One region of the Streptomyces sp. Qhu_M48 genome, then DNA from elsewhere that is predicted to be linked to it. Evidence: riboswitches for the same ligand, from Rfam matches in the RefSeq annotation. Region 1 holds a riboswitch; each other region holds the start of a gene.
What was found. A riboswitch is a leader RNA that binds a small molecule or an ion and turns the genes downstream of it on or off. The one in region 1 is predicted to bind cyclic di-AMP.

Region 1 (3,422 bases):
GTTCGGCGACCCGCAGCTCGCCCTCACCGCCGTCGACCGGGTCCTGGCCGTCACCGCCGAGGAGGTGCGGGCCGCCGCCGCGGCCGCGCTGCGCCCCGACAACCGCGCGGTCCTGGTCTACGAGCCCCTGGCGACCGAGCGGGGCGACAACGGCGACGACGACGAAGAGGGAGCGGACCAGTGACCGACGCTGCCGCGTCTTTGACGAGCATGGACTTCCACCCGCAGCCGGAGCCGGGCGCCGCCCGGCCGTGGGCCTTCCCGGCCCCCGACCGCGGAGCCCTGGACAACGGCCTGACGCTGCTGACCAGCCACCGGCCCGGCCAGCAGGTCGTGGCCGTGGAGATCTTCCTGCCGGCCCCGCTGGACGCCGAGCCCGCCGGTCTCGACGGGGTCGCCACCATCATGGCCCGCGCGCTCTCCGAGGGCACGGACCAGCGCAGCGCCGAGGAGTTCGCGGCCGAGTTGGAGCGCTGCGGCGCCACGCTCGACGCGCACGCCGACCACCCGGGCGTACGGGTCTCCCTGGAGGTTCCGGTCTCCCGGCTGCCCAAGGCGCTCGGGCTGCTCTCCGAGGCCCTGATCGCGCCGGCGTTCCTCGACACCGAGATCGAGCGCCTGGTCCGCAACCGTCTGGACGAGATCCCGCACGAGACGGCCAACCCGGGCCGCCGCGCCGCCAAGCAGCTCTCCAAGGAGCTTTTCCCGGCGGAGTCCCGGATGTCCCGGCCGCGCCAGGGCACCGAGGAGACCGTCGCGGCGATCGACGCGGCCTCGGTCCGTGCCTTCTTCGAGGCGTACGTCCGGCCCGCCACGGCCACCGCCGTGGTCGTGGGCGACCTGACCGGCGTCGACCTGGACAAGGTCCTCGCGGAGACACTGGGCGCCTGGACGGGCGAGCCGGGCGAGCCGCTCCCCATGCCGCCGATCACCGCCGACGACACCGGACGGGTCGTCATCGTGGACCGTCCCGGCGCCGTCCAGACCCAGTTGCTGATCGGCCGGATCGGCTCGGACCGGCACGCCTCGGTCTGGCCGGCCCAGGTCCTGGGGACGTACTGCCTCGGCGGCACCCTCACCTCGCGGCTCGACCGGGTCCTGCGCGAGGAGAAGGGCTACACGTACGGCGTGCGGGCGTTCGGGCAGGTGCTCCGCTCCGACGCCGGGGGGAACGGCGCCTCGATGCTCGCCATCAGCGGTTCCGTGGACACCCCCAACACCGGTCCGGCCCTCGACGACCTGTGGAAGGTGCTGCGGACGCTCGCCGCGGAGGGCCTCACGGACGCCGAGCGCGAGACGGCCGTGCAGAACCTGGTGGGCGTCGCGCCGCTCAAGTACGAGACGGCGGCCTCCGTCGCCGGGACGCTCGCCGACCAGGTCGAGCAGCACCTCCCGGACGACTACCAGGCCCAGTTGTACGCGCGCCTGGCCGAGACCGGCACGGTCGAGGCGACCGCGGCCGTGGTCAGCGCGTTCCCGGTGGACCGGCTCGTCACCGTGCTCGTGGGTGACGCGGCGCAGATCGCGGAGCCGGTGCGGGCGCTCGGCATCGGTGAAGTGACCGTCGTGACGGGCTGATTCCGGCCTCTGACACGACAACGGAGGACCCCGGCGGCCTAGTTCGTCGGGGTCCTCCCTTTTGTCCGTATTGGGGGTGACGGTGATCGTTTGCCCTGTGGCATGTCTTACAAAAAGCCGGTCTGGTTGGTGATTGAAAGACGATCCGCATAGCGTCGGGCCGTCTGTTCGTCAGTTGCACGTGCCGCACCCGCGGCATCGGACAGACATCGCCGAGTCCCCGTCAGGCGCGAGCCTGGGGAGCCGGGGACCCACGTCCCTGGGGTGAATCGGGCGCCTTCGTCTCGTACGGAGGAGCTCGTAGGAGACCTTCCTGCTCCGAACCCGTCAGCTAACCCGGTAGGCGAGAGGGAAGGAAAGGATCAGCCCCTACATGGCGTTCACCCGTGCCACCGGGAAGCATCGTGGTCCGAGCCGGATGGCGCGCCGCAGCGTGGGCTTCGCCGGCGCCGCGACGCTGGCCACCACCGGCGTCATCGGAACCCTCGCCTCCCCGGCGCTCGCCGCCGACACGGAGCCCCGCTCCGCCGAGGACACCGGGCTCACCAAGGTGATCACCGAGGACTCCCTCGTCGACCGGCTCAACGCCCAGGCCGCCGCCCAGGAGCGGGAGGCCTTCGAGGCCGCCGCCAAGGCGAAGGCCCAGGCCGAGGCGGAGCGCAAGGCCGAGGCCCGCGCCAAGGAGATCCGGGCGGAGAAGGAGCGTGCCGCCCGTGAGGCCGAGCGCCGCCGCCTCGCCTCCTTCCAGCTCCCCGTCGCCGGCACGTACGTCTCCACCGGCTACCAGACCGGCGGCTCCCTCTGGTCCTCCGGCAGCCACTCCGGCATCGACTTCCACGCCGCCTACGGCAGCAGCGTCGTCTCCGTCGGTTCCGGCACCGTCGTCGAGGCCGGCTGGGGCGGCGCGTACGGCAACAACATCGTCATCCGGATGAACGACGGCACGTTCACCCAGTACGGTCACCTCGCCTCCGTCGGGGTCCACGTCGGCCAGACCGTCGAGCCCGGCCAGCGGATCGGCGTCTCCGGCTCCACCGGCAACTCGACCGGCCCGCACCTCCACTTCGAGGCGCGGTCGACCGCCGAGTACGGCTCCGACATCAACCCGGTCGCCTACCTCCGGGCGCGCGGCGTCGACGTCTGACCCGAGACCACCCGGCGCGGCGGGACCACCGCGCGTCGCAAAAGCCCCGGCTCGTACTGAGCCGGGGCTTTTCGTCGGTCAAAAGGCGGCCATATTCCGCTGGGGCATCGGAAATTCCGGCGAGCTGCAATAGAGTCGCAGATCGGGCGCAGAACAGGCGCCGCTCGAATTGACTCGCGCAGACCCAAGGCGGAGGTCGGACATGCGCATTCCCGCGCACTCGGTATGCACGGCGATCCGGGACGACATCGTCTCCGGCGTCTTCGAGCGGGGCAGCCGGCTGACCGAGGAACAGCTGGCCCGCCGGTACGGGGTGTCCCGCGTCCCGGTCCGGGAGGCCCTGCGCACCCTGGAGTCCGAGGGCTTCGTCGTCACCCGCCGCCACGCGGGCGCGCACGTCGCCGAGCCCACCGACCAGGAGGCGGCCGATCTGCTCGACATGCGGGCGCTGCTCGAACCGCTGGGGGCCGCCCGCGCCGCCCAGCGCCGCACGGAGGCCCACCTCAAGGTGTTGCGCGGCCTGGTCAGGCTCGGTCAGGAGCGGGCCAGGCGCGGCCAGGGCGAGGATCTGCGCTCCCTCGGCGGCTGGTTCCACGAGACGCTCGCACAGGCCTCCGGCAGCCCGGCCCTGACGGCGCTGCTGACCCAGCTGCGGCACAAGATCGCCTGGACGTACGCGGTCGAGCAGCCCGCCCATCCG
Region 2 (3,422 bases), 5.3 Mb from region 1:
GGTCACCGTCGCGAAGCTCGATGGCCTCGAACGCACCGGTGGAGGCGCCGGACGGAACAGCAGCACGGCCGGTGCTGCCGTCGTCGAGGCCGACCTCGACCTCGACCGTGGGGTTGCCTCGGGAGTCCAGGATTTCCCGGGCTACGACGACGTCGATGGACGGCACGAGCATCTCCTTTTTGGGATGTGACGCTGGATGTGACGCAGGACCGGTGCAGGGTCGCTCGGCCTTGCGACAAGAGCCTAACCGGCTCGGGGGCTCCGGCCAGCCGGGCGCCCGCCCCCTGGGACGAAAAAGGACCCAAGGGCATGCATCTGGGGACGAAGGACCCCGAATCTACTGGGCGGTAACCGTCAGGTCCTCCCGAAACGGGGGAACCCCGGCCCGGCGCGCACGGGGAAGGGCGCGCCGGGTCGGGGTGGTCACCGCGGGAGGGTCGTGGGGTCCTCGTGAGCCGCCGGACTCACGCGGACCGCCGGGCTCACTTCAGGTGGAGCTGCTGGCCCGGGTAGATGAGGTCGGCGTTCTCGACGACGTCCTTGTTCAGCTCGAAGAGCTTGGCCCAGCCGCCCTTCACGCCCTGCGTCTGAGCGATCTTGCTGAGGGTGTCGCCGGTGGTGACCTTGTACTCGCCGTCACCCTTCTTGACCGTCTTGCCGGTCGGCGTGGTGACGGTCTTCTTGGCGGCGGCCTTCGGCGCGGCCTGCTGCTGCGTCGCCTTCTTCGGGGCCTGGCGCTGCTCGCTGCGGGTGGTCGGCTGCTCGGCCTTCCGCTCCTGCTGCGGCTGCTGGGTGTTCTGCTGCGGCGCGCTCTCGGCGGCGCCGCCGTCGTACGAGGCGCCGGAGAGGCCCACGCCGCAGCTCGGCCACGCGCCCTTGCCCTGGCCCGCGAGGACCTTCTCGGCGATGGCGATCTGCTGGGACTTCGACGCCTGGTTGGCGGTCGAGGCGTAGGCGGTGCCGCCGTACGCGGCCCAGGTGGAGGCCGAGAACTGCAGGCCGCCGTAGTAGCCGTTGCCCGTGTTGATGGACCAGTTGCCGCCGGACTCGCACTGGGCGACGCGGTCCCACTCGGAGGCCGTGGCGGCCGAGGCGGTGCCCGCGGTCATCAGCGGGGCGGCGACGGCGACACCGGTGACGCCGACGAGCGTGACGACCTGGGTGGCCTTGGAGGGACGGCGGTGTTTGCCCTTACCGGAAAACAGCATGGAGATTCTCCTCACCGACGCCTGTGAGGTGAGCTGTCGGGTTCGGGCCGGAAGAGTTGCCCGGCCGCGTGTCCTAGCACGCGGCTTCACCCCAAGCCGATCGTCGGCCGTCTGTCTCAACGGCCGGGACCGGCACTTACCTTGGGTCCCCCACTCCTGCCTTCGGCGCTTACGCGACGACTGTTCCCATCGGCCGACGGCAGGATTCGGCGTTTCGGTCGACGGGGCCCGCGGTGGCGAGCGGTGATGACCGTAGACACAGACCCACCGGAAGTTCAAAGAGGCGCATTGCGGAAATATCGCCCCTCCTTGCCTTCCGGTGGGGAGTGTTTGCGCAGGTGAGAGGTGACGGGAGCAAACTTCGCGGACGCGACACGCCAGTTGGGGCGAAGAGACCCATGTCTCACTTACCCAGAACCGGACATTTGACCCCTAATCATACCGCCGGCGCGGGCGAACCGTTCGTCAGATCGAGGCTCTGACCAGGCAGGATGAGGTCCGGATCGATGCCCACGGTCCGCCGGTTGGCGTCATAGAGGGCGGTCCAGCCTCCGGGGAGTTCGTTCTCCTGTGCAATGTCGGACAGGCTGTCGCCCGGCCGCACGGTGTACGCGTCCGAAGTGCCCTGACTGTCCGTTGCGTCCCTGTTGGTCGCTTCGTCGGTCACGGGGGCCACCTCGGACTCTTCGGCCGGCTTGTCCTTGCTCGAGGCATGTCTACCGGATTCGGCGGCACTGCCCTTCTTGTCGGTTTCATCCGGAGCCGCGTCGCCCCGGTGCTTGCCGGTGCCGGGCGAGGCCGACGTCTCGTCACCTTCCGGCGTACCGGGCGTAACGGACGTATCGGGCGTGCTCGGGGTGGTCGGCGCGGAGGGGCCTGCCGAGTCCGCCGGAGCGGTGGGGCTCACCGGCGCGGTCGGCGTGACGGGCACGGTCGGCGGGACGGACGTGGCGGGCGCCGTGGGCGACACGGGCGCGGTCGGCGAGACCGGCCCGGTGGCCTTCCGCGGGGACTCGGCGGCCTTGCCGGCCCCCGTGGAGCCCTTGGTGGCCGTGGAGGCCTCGGGGAGTCCCGTGTTCCAGCTCGACTCCGGGACGGCGGCCGGGGTCGTCGGGACGGACGTGGGTCCAGGGTTCACCCCGGTGGCCTTTCCGTCGTTCGTCAGGCCGGCGATCGGCGCGCAGGTGGCCCACTCGGTGCTGCCCTTGGCGAGGGCCTTCTCGGCCACGGCGATCTGCTGGCCGCGGCTGGCCAGGTCGGGGCTGGGCGCGTAGGCGAGGCCGCCGTTGCGCTCCCAGCTGTCCTGGGTGAACTGGAGGCCGCCGTACATGCCGTTGCCGAAGTTGGCACTCCACTGACCGCCGGACTCGCACTCGGCGACCCGGTCCCAGGTGGCCGCGTCCGCGGCGGACGCGGATCCGGTGGCGAGCAGAGGCAGCGCCATGGCGGATCCGGTCACGCCCGCGGCGACGACGATGGCGGGGGCCTGACGGGGGCGACGGTGTCGTCCGTTCCCGGAACGCATAGATGCGCCTTTCGCGTGACGGATGTGACTCGTGACGGCTGAGACTGCGGCGAAACGTAGCCGCATTCGAACACTCATCACAAGTCGATGGACCCGCGATCACGCGAAGATCACAGTTCTGACGCCACGTCAGTTCAGTGGACCCGTACGGAAGGGGAGAACTCCACCGGAAGCGTGCGCAATCCCCGCATGATGAGCCCGCCACGCCAGCGCAGTTCGGCCGGATCGGCGGCAAGTCGCAGGTCCGGCAGGCGAGTCAGCAGGGTGGCGAGCGCGGTCTGCCCCTCCAGGCGGGCGAGCGGTGCGCCCAGGCAGTAGTGGATGCCGTGCCCGTACCCGAGGTGCTGGTTGTCGCGCCGCGCGAGCTCGAGGGTGTCCGGCCCGTCGAACCGCTCCGGGTCCCGGTCGGCGGCGGCGAGCACCACGAGCACCGGGTCCCCCGCCGGGATCTCCTGCCCGCCGATGGTCAACGGCTGCGTGGCGTACCGCCAGGTGGCCATCTCCACGGGCCCGTCGTACCGCAGCAGCTCCTCGATCCCGGTCTCCAGGAGCCCGGTCTCCCCCGCCGCGATCGAGCCCTGCAGCAGCTCGCGCTGTCCGGGGTGGCGCAGCAGCTGGTACATGCCGTTGCCGATGAGGTTGACGGTCGTCTCGAAGCCCGCGAAGAGCAGGATGAAGGCCATGGCGGC
Region 3 (3,422 bases), 710 kb from region 1:
GACCGAGATGTCCGAGAAGTCACGACCTGTCACCGGCGAGGAGCGCGAGGAAGGCAAGTTCCCCAAAGGGCTGGTCCTCCGCCTCTTCGCGTACCTGGTCGCCGGGCACCTCTTCGCCGGCTTCCTCTACCTGCTCTTCATGCTGGGCGGGCAGAACCAGTAGTGCGCCGCGGGCTCACGCCTCCGTGAGCAGGCGCTCCCGCAGGCGCTCGCGGGTCTCCGGGGCCAGCTTCAGGCCCTCCGCGAGGTAGGCGTCCACCGAACCCCAGGTCGCCTCGATCATCTCGAAGGCGCCCCGCAGGTACTCCACCCGCGCGTCGAACAGCGGGCTCAGCAGCTCCATCACCTCGGGTGACATCGCGTCCGCGTCGGTGGAGCTGCGGCGCACCTTGTAGCGGCGGTGCGGGTCGTTCGACTTCACGTAGTCCGCCTCGATCGCCTCCCGCTCGACCCCGACGGCGAGCAGGGTGATCGCGATGGAGAGCCCGGCGCGGTCCTTTCCGGCCGCGCAGTGCATCAGCGCGGGGAGGCTGTCCTCCGCCAGGGCGTGCAGGATCCGGCTGTGCTCCGCGGTCCGCTCGACCACCATCTTCCGGTACGAGTCGGACATTCGGGCCGCGGCCTTGCCCTCGCCGAGGATCTCCCGCAGCTGCTCGATGTCGCCGTCGCGGACCAGCTTCCAGAACTCCTTGCCGTCGGCCGGGTCGTTGAGCGGTATGTTCACGTTCCGCACGCCGGGCAGGTCCACGTCAGGTCCCTCGACCTTCCGGTCCGCCAGGTTCCGGTAGTCGAAGACGGTGTGGAGTCCCAGCGAGTCGAGGAAGGCGACGTCCGCCTCGGTGGCGTGGGCGAGGTGGCCGCTGCGGTAGAGGCGGCCGGGGCGCACGGCGCGCCCGTCCGTCGTCGGGAGGCCGCCCACGTCCCGGAAGTTGCGGACCTCCGCCAGCTCGGGTTCGTTCGCCTCGACGGGCGGGACCTGCGGCAGCTGCTGCGTCACGGATGCTCCTGGTGATCGACGTTCGGGTGCCCCGACACGAGGTCGGTTCCAGGGGCAATCATCCAGCCGGGACGGTCTCGGCGCACCCCCCTGGATGGGAATGGGTGATCTGTCCGAATTGAGGCCTTGCGTATAACGCGCCCTGGTTACAGGCGAGATGAGCCGCGGCGCGTGAGCAGGGTCATAGAAGTGACGGATCGTGGCCGAAGGCCCGAAGCAATTGCCGTACGGAAAAAGGAAATCGAAGGACCGTCATCGACGGAGGGTGACCGGAATTCCGGGCGGAGGGGCGGGCGGGGAAAGCCGGCGGAAATCAGTGGCTTGTTCGCGCCGACCCCGCTCGTCTAGCGTCACCGTCAATCCGGTCGGACCGCCGAATCCTGCCACCGTCCGGAATTCCACTCATCCCATGCGTGGCAGGAGCGGGGGACCCAGGAAGTACGCCGGTCCCGCGAAGCAGGACGGCTCGGGGTGAAGCCGCGTGGACACGTGGCCGGGCATCTCCAGTCCGAACCCGACAGCTCACCTCGCAGGCGCCGGAGAGGAATTCGCCATGCCCGCGAAGGGTAAGCACCGCCGTACCAAGTCCAACCCCCTGACCCGCGGAATCGTCGCCGCCGGTACGGGAGGCGCCGTCGTCGCCCTCCCGCTCCTCGGTGCCACCGGGGCCCACGCCGCCACGCCGGCCGCCGCTCCCGGACAGGCCGTCACGGCCGCCGTCCAGGTGAAGGCGCCCGCCGCCGCCCAGGCCGCGCCCACCGCCAAGGCCAAGCCGAAGACGTACTCCGTCGTGAGCGGCGACTACCTGTCGAAGATCGCCGAGGAGCACCACCTCACCGGCGGCTGGCAGAAGCTGTACGCGGACAACCGCCAGGTCGTCGGCGAGAACCCCTCGCTCATCCTGCCCGGCATGAAGCTCACGCTCGGCGCGAAGAGCGCCGCCCCGGCCGCCGCACCGAAGAGCGCCGCGCCCAAGGCCGCCCCCAAGAGCTCCGCGAAGACCTCCGCCAAGAACAACGACGAGGCCCCCCGCGCCTCGCGTGGCGCCGAGCGCTCCGCCGCCCCGGCCGCGAGCACGGAGTCCTCGGGCTCCACCTCGACGTCCTCGGGCTCCTCCACCTCCGGCGCCTCGGCCTCCGCGTCCGGCTGGGTCGCCCCGGTCGGCGGCGGCGTCTCCACCCCGTACCGCGCCTCCGGCTCCATGTGGTCCTCCGGCTACCACACGGGTGCCGACTTCATCGCCTCCTCCGGTACCACCGTCCGCGCCGTCGGCGCCGGCACGGTCGTCTCGGCCGGCTGGAGCGGTTCGTACGGCAACGAGGTCGTCATCCAGCACGCCGACGGCAACTACTCCCAGTACGCCCACCTCTCCTCGCTCTCCGTCTCGTCCGGCCAGGCCGTCACCGGCGGCCAGCAGATCGGCCTCTCCGGTTCCACCGGCAACTCCACCGGTCCGCACCTGCACTTCGAGATCCGTACCTCGCCGAGCTACGGCTCCGACGTCGACCCGCTGGCCTACCTGCGCCAGCACGGCGTCTCCATCTGACGCACACCTGTCACCCGACTGGCCCGGCACCCCGTGCCGGGCCGCTCGGCGTGCCCAGGTCTATTCCGGCTTGGCAAATTCTTTATCGGTGGCATATGTCACCCAGCGTCAACCCCTCCTTACGGTCGCGTAGGTCACATCCGAAAGGGAAGGATGTGCTCCCGTGGCAGACGATTCGAGATCAAGAGACAAGAACGCATTCGGGTCGTACGCGGCGATCGGTGACAGCTTCACCGAGGGCGTCGGAGACCCCGGACCCGGCGGGACGTACGTCGGCTGGGCGGACCGCCTCGCGGTGCTGCTCGCCGACCAGTTGCCGGTGCACGACGCCTTCCGCTACGCCAACCTGGCCGTACGCGGGCGCCTCCTCGACCAGATCGTGGCGGAACAGGTCCCCCGGGCGAAGGAACTCGCCCCCGACCTGGTGACCTTCTGCGCCGGCGGGAACGACATCATCCGCCCCGGCTCGGACCCCGACGACGTCGCCGAGCGCTTCGAGCGCGCCGTCGCCGAACTGACCTCAGCCGTCGGCACCGTCATGGTGACCACCGGCTTCGACACCCGTGACGTGCCCGTGCTCCGGCACCTGCGCGGCAAGATCGCCACCTACACCGCCCACGTCCGGGCCATCGCCGACCGCTACGACTGCCCGGTCCTCGACCTGTGGTCCCTGAGGTCCGTCCAGGACCGGCGGGCCTGGGACAACGACCGGCTGCACCTCTCGGCCGAGGGGCACACCCGGGTGGCCCTGCGCGCCGCCCAGGTCCTCGGCCTGCCGGTGCCCGCCGACCCGGACCAGGCGTGGCCTCCGGTTCCGCCGCGCGGCACGCTGGAGGTGCGCCGCGACGACATCAACTGGGCCAAGGAGTACCTCGTGCC
Region 4 (3,422 bases), 1.5 Mb from region 1:
AACCCGGCCCCGCAGAACAACACCCTGCCCGCGCAGGAGTCGGGCACCCGCCCGGCGCGCGCCCTCCCCTACCAGGTGAACGGCAACCTCGACCGCTTCGAGTTCGGGTCCGCGGGCAAGATCCTGGCCTGGTTCTCGATGGCGAACCAGGGAGCGGAGGCCAAGCGGGCGGCCCATTTCTCGATCCACCCGCACCAGCACCGCGACACGGCCGCCTGGCAGTACACGGTCGACCCGGGCGCCACGGCGACCGACTACTTCAACATCGGCACCGGGTCGGGATCGGGCAAGTACGACATCTCGATGATGGGCCCCAACCGCTTCCTGCGCCGCTTCCTCGGGGACGCCTCCAAGGCGGGCAAGGCGGTCGAGGTGGCGGCCCGGTTCGCGCCCGAGGCGGGTACGGGCCGGACGGCGCTCTGGTTCCGGATGAGCAACACCTCAGCGGGACCGGTGACCTTCACGATCCGCTCGAACGCCTACCGTACGGACGGCCCGTGGACGTACACGGTCCCGGCGAACTCCACGCGGGAGGACTTCTTCAACGCGGTGGCCCTCCACAACGGCTGGTACGACTTCACGATCGTCGTCGACATCGACGGCACCTGGTCGCGCCGGTACACCGGCCACATCGAGACCGGCGCCGCGAGCGTCACCGGCTGACGCCGGCGGCCGGGCGGCCCGGCGGCCCGGCGGCCCGCGTCGATGAGCCGGGGGCGGCTTCCGGGCCACCGCCCGGCTCATCGGCACGGCCGTCAGCGGCCCGCGCGCGCCGCGCGGTGGATCGTGGCGTCGAGCAGGGCCACCGCGTCGGCCGCCGTACGGCCCGGAGCCCGGTTCCAGGGTCCGATCAGCTCGCTCCAGCCCCGCGACCGGAGCTCGGCCATGATCCAGGCGGCGGCCTCGTGCATGGTCGGGGCGCTGCCGTGGCCGAGCCGGTGCGCGGCGAGCAGCGCTCCGCAGACGCACCGGGCCCCCCGTGCGTCACGCAGCTTGTACGGGGCGTTCTGCCAGCCCCACTCCGTCAGGACGAGGCGCGCGTAGCCGAGGTGGACCGAAGGGCGCAGATCCGGACGGCCGACACGGCGCCAGGCGTGCAGCCGGTCGGGCAGGACGGCCGCGATCCGGCCAGGGAGGCGGTGCTCGGCCGGCGGGGACGGCGGCAGCGCGACGAGCGCGTCCGCGACGAGGCGGTCCACCGGCACGGTGAGCAGATCCCGCCAGCTCTCGTCGGGCGAGGACGCGGGCGACAGTACGGGCGTGGGCGGGGACGTGGGCGGGGAGGGCGGGGCGGTGGTCAAGTCCGTGACGACACGCTGCCAGGTGGCGCTCTCATAGAGCTCGGCGGCCTCGCGGTCGAGTCCGTCGGGGGTGAGCAGGGCGGCGGAGGGGGACATCCGGGCAGCTCCTCGGTCGGGGTCACCTCATCTTTCACGACGAATGTCGGTTTTGCGACTTCTGAGGGCAAGTGTCCACCTCTTCGAAGCGGCCTTTACCGCCCACTCCTTAATTTATGGAATCAAAAGCCCTATTCGGACATACGGTCGCTGGTGACGCGACTCACTTTCCCGGGACGAGGCTCGCGGCAGGAGTCCGCGCATGCCGGGCCGGACAAGGAAGTTCGAGGGACCTTCGGCGCGTTCGATCTTGAATTCGTCGAATTCGGTGATCCAATTCCCGGGCCCGGGGCTCCGGTCCTCTTGTTCTCTGTCGCATTACTGGCCTACGGTCACCTCCATTCGAGCGGATCGCCTAATCCTGCCACCGCTCGAAATACCTCCCTTTTCACCCGACGGCAGGAGCGGGGGACCCACGAATACGCCGGCCCGGAATCCCGGGACGGCTCGGGGTGCAGCCGCGTGCGCGCGGCCGGACATCTCCCGTCCGAACCCGACAGCTCACCCCGCAGGCGCCGGAGAGGAATCCCGTCATGCCTGCTCACGGTAAGCACCGCCGCCCCCGACGCCGCGCCGTCTCCCATGGACTCGCGCTGGTCGGCACAGGTGGAGTCGCCCTCGCCCTCCCGCTGATCGCCCCCGCGGCGGCCGGTGCCGCGCCCGTCTCCGGCGCCCCGGAATTCACCACCCGGGCCGTCGCCGCCCCCGCCGCTCCTGCCGCGGCCCCGGCCGCCGCCAAGGCTCCCGCCGCCCCGGCCGCCGCCCGTACCTACACCGTCGTGAGCGGCGACTCGCTTTCCCTGATCGCCCAGAAGAAGGGAATTCAGGGCGGCTGGAAGGGCCTTTACCGGGCCAACATGAGCGTGGTGGGTGACAATCCGTCACTCATTCACCCGGGCCTTGAACTGACGCTTCGTAAGGATTCCGCGAAGGCGGCTCCCGCCCAGGCGAAGAAGGCCTCCACGACCGAGCGGGCCGACCGCTCCGAGCGTCGGGCCGCCGCGCCCGCCGCCACCGGCACGGGGGCCTCCGCCGCCGGTGCCGTCCAGGCCGCCCCGGTCGCCGTCACCCAGTACGCGAACAACCTCGACGGCTGGATCCGCGAGTCGCTGGCCGTCATGGCCCAGCACGGGATCCCCGGTTCCTACGAGGGGATCCACCGCAACATCATGCGTGAGTCCTCGGGCAACCCGCAGGCCATCAACCTGTGGGACTCCAACGCGATGGCCGGCACCCCCTCGAAGGGCCTTCTCCAGGTCATCGACCCGACCTTCCGCGCCTATCACGTGCCCGGCACGTCGATGGACCCGTTCGACCCGGTCGCCAACATCACCGCCGCCTGCAACTACGCGGCCGACAAGTACGGCTCGATGGACCAGGTCAACGGGGCCTACTGACCCCGGAAGTGCCCGCTGAACCAGGAGGTGGCGAGCTCCGCCACCTCCTCCAGGGCGCCCGGCTCCTCGAAGAGGTGCGTGGCGCCGTCGACGACGGCCAGCCGGCTCTCGCAGCGCAGCAGGGACCGGGCCCGCCGGTTGAGGTCCAGGACCGGCGTGTCCCGGCCTCCCACCACCAGGAGCGTGGGAGCCCGGACCCGGGCCAGACGGTCGGCCGCGAGGTCCGGCCGGCCTCCGCGTGAGACGACGGCGGTCACCTGGGACTCGGGATCGCCCGCCGCCCACAGCGCGGCGGCCGCTCCCGTACTCGCGCCGAAGTACCCCAGCGGGAGGCCCTCGCTCTCCGGGCGCCCGGCCAGCCACTCCGTCGCGTCGGTGAGCCGGCCGGCGAGCAGCGGGGTGTCGAAGACATGCGCCCGGTCGACCGCCTCCGCCTCGGTGAGCAGGTCGAACAGGAGCGTGCCGAGTCCCGCCCTGTTGAGCGCCGCCGCGACCTCACGGTTGCGGGGGCTGCGTCGTCCGCTGCCGCTGCCGTGGGCGAACAGGACGGTGCCCAGGGCTCCCTCGGGCACGGCGAGCCGCCCGGCGAGCGTCACTCCGGCCGCCGTGGGGATCCGTACGTCCGAGT

Region 2: another riboswitch for cyclic di-AMP. It lies ahead of ACRRSS_RS03250 (transglycosylase family protein); the one in region 1 lies ahead of ACRRSS_RS26705 (M23 family metallopeptidase).
Region 3: another riboswitch for cyclic di-AMP. It lies ahead of ACRRSS_RS23655 (M23 family metallopeptidase); the one in region 1 lies ahead of ACRRSS_RS26705 (M23 family metallopeptidase).
Region 4: another riboswitch for cyclic di-AMP. It lies ahead of ACRRSS_RS20050 (LysM peptidoglycan-binding domain-containing protein); the one in region 1 lies ahead of ACRRSS_RS26705 (M23 family metallopeptidase).

Annotation. Positions count from the first base shown of each region.
Region 1 covers NZ_CP195432.1:5,952,100-5,955,521, reverse strand. The annotation lists gene ACRRSS_RS26715 (M16 family metallopeptidase) at 1-184, shown strand, start outside; gene ACRRSS_RS26710 (M16 family metallopeptidase) at 211-1,578, shown strand; cyclic di-AMP (ydaO/yuaA leader) riboswitch at 1,779-1,939, shown strand; gene ACRRSS_RS26705 (M23 family metallopeptidase) at 1,952-2,722, shown strand; gene ACRRSS_RS26700 (GntR family transcriptional regulator) at 2,925-3,422, shown strand, end outside.
Region 2 covers NZ_CP195432.1:639,677-643,098, reverse strand. The annotation lists gene eno (phosphopyruvate hydratase) at 1-172, opposite strand, end outside; gene ACRRSS_RS03250 (transglycosylase family protein) at 483-1,208, opposite strand; cyclic di-AMP (ydaO/yuaA leader) riboswitch at 1,212-1,386, opposite strand; gene ACRRSS_RS03245 (transglycosylase family protein) at 1,645-2,733, opposite strand; gene ACRRSS_RS03240 (cytochrome P450 family protein) at 2,868-3,422, opposite strand, start outside.
Region 3 covers NZ_CP195432.1:5,237,415-5,240,836, reverse strand. The annotation lists gene ACRRSS_RS23665 (DUF6126 family protein) at 8-163, shown strand; gene ACRRSS_RS23660 (tyrosine-protein phosphatase) at 176-997, opposite strand; cyclic di-AMP (ydaO/yuaA leader) riboswitch at 1,387-1,546, shown strand; gene ACRRSS_RS23655 (M23 family metallopeptidase) at 1,551-2,543, shown strand; gene ACRRSS_RS23650 (SGNH/GDSL hydrolase family protein) at 2,707-3,422, shown strand, end outside.
Region 4 covers NZ_CP195432.1:4,416,333-4,419,754, forward strand. The annotation lists gene ACRRSS_RS20040 (phosphocholine-specific phospholipase C) at 1-663, shown strand, start outside; gene ACRRSS_RS20045 (DUF6197 family protein) at 756-1,397, opposite strand; cyclic di-AMP (ydaO/yuaA leader) riboswitch at 1,769-1,925, shown strand; gene ACRRSS_RS20050 (LysM peptidoglycan-binding domain-containing protein) at 1,931-2,794, shown strand; gene ACRRSS_RS20055 (phosphoribosyltransferase family protein) at 2,788-3,422, opposite strand, start outside.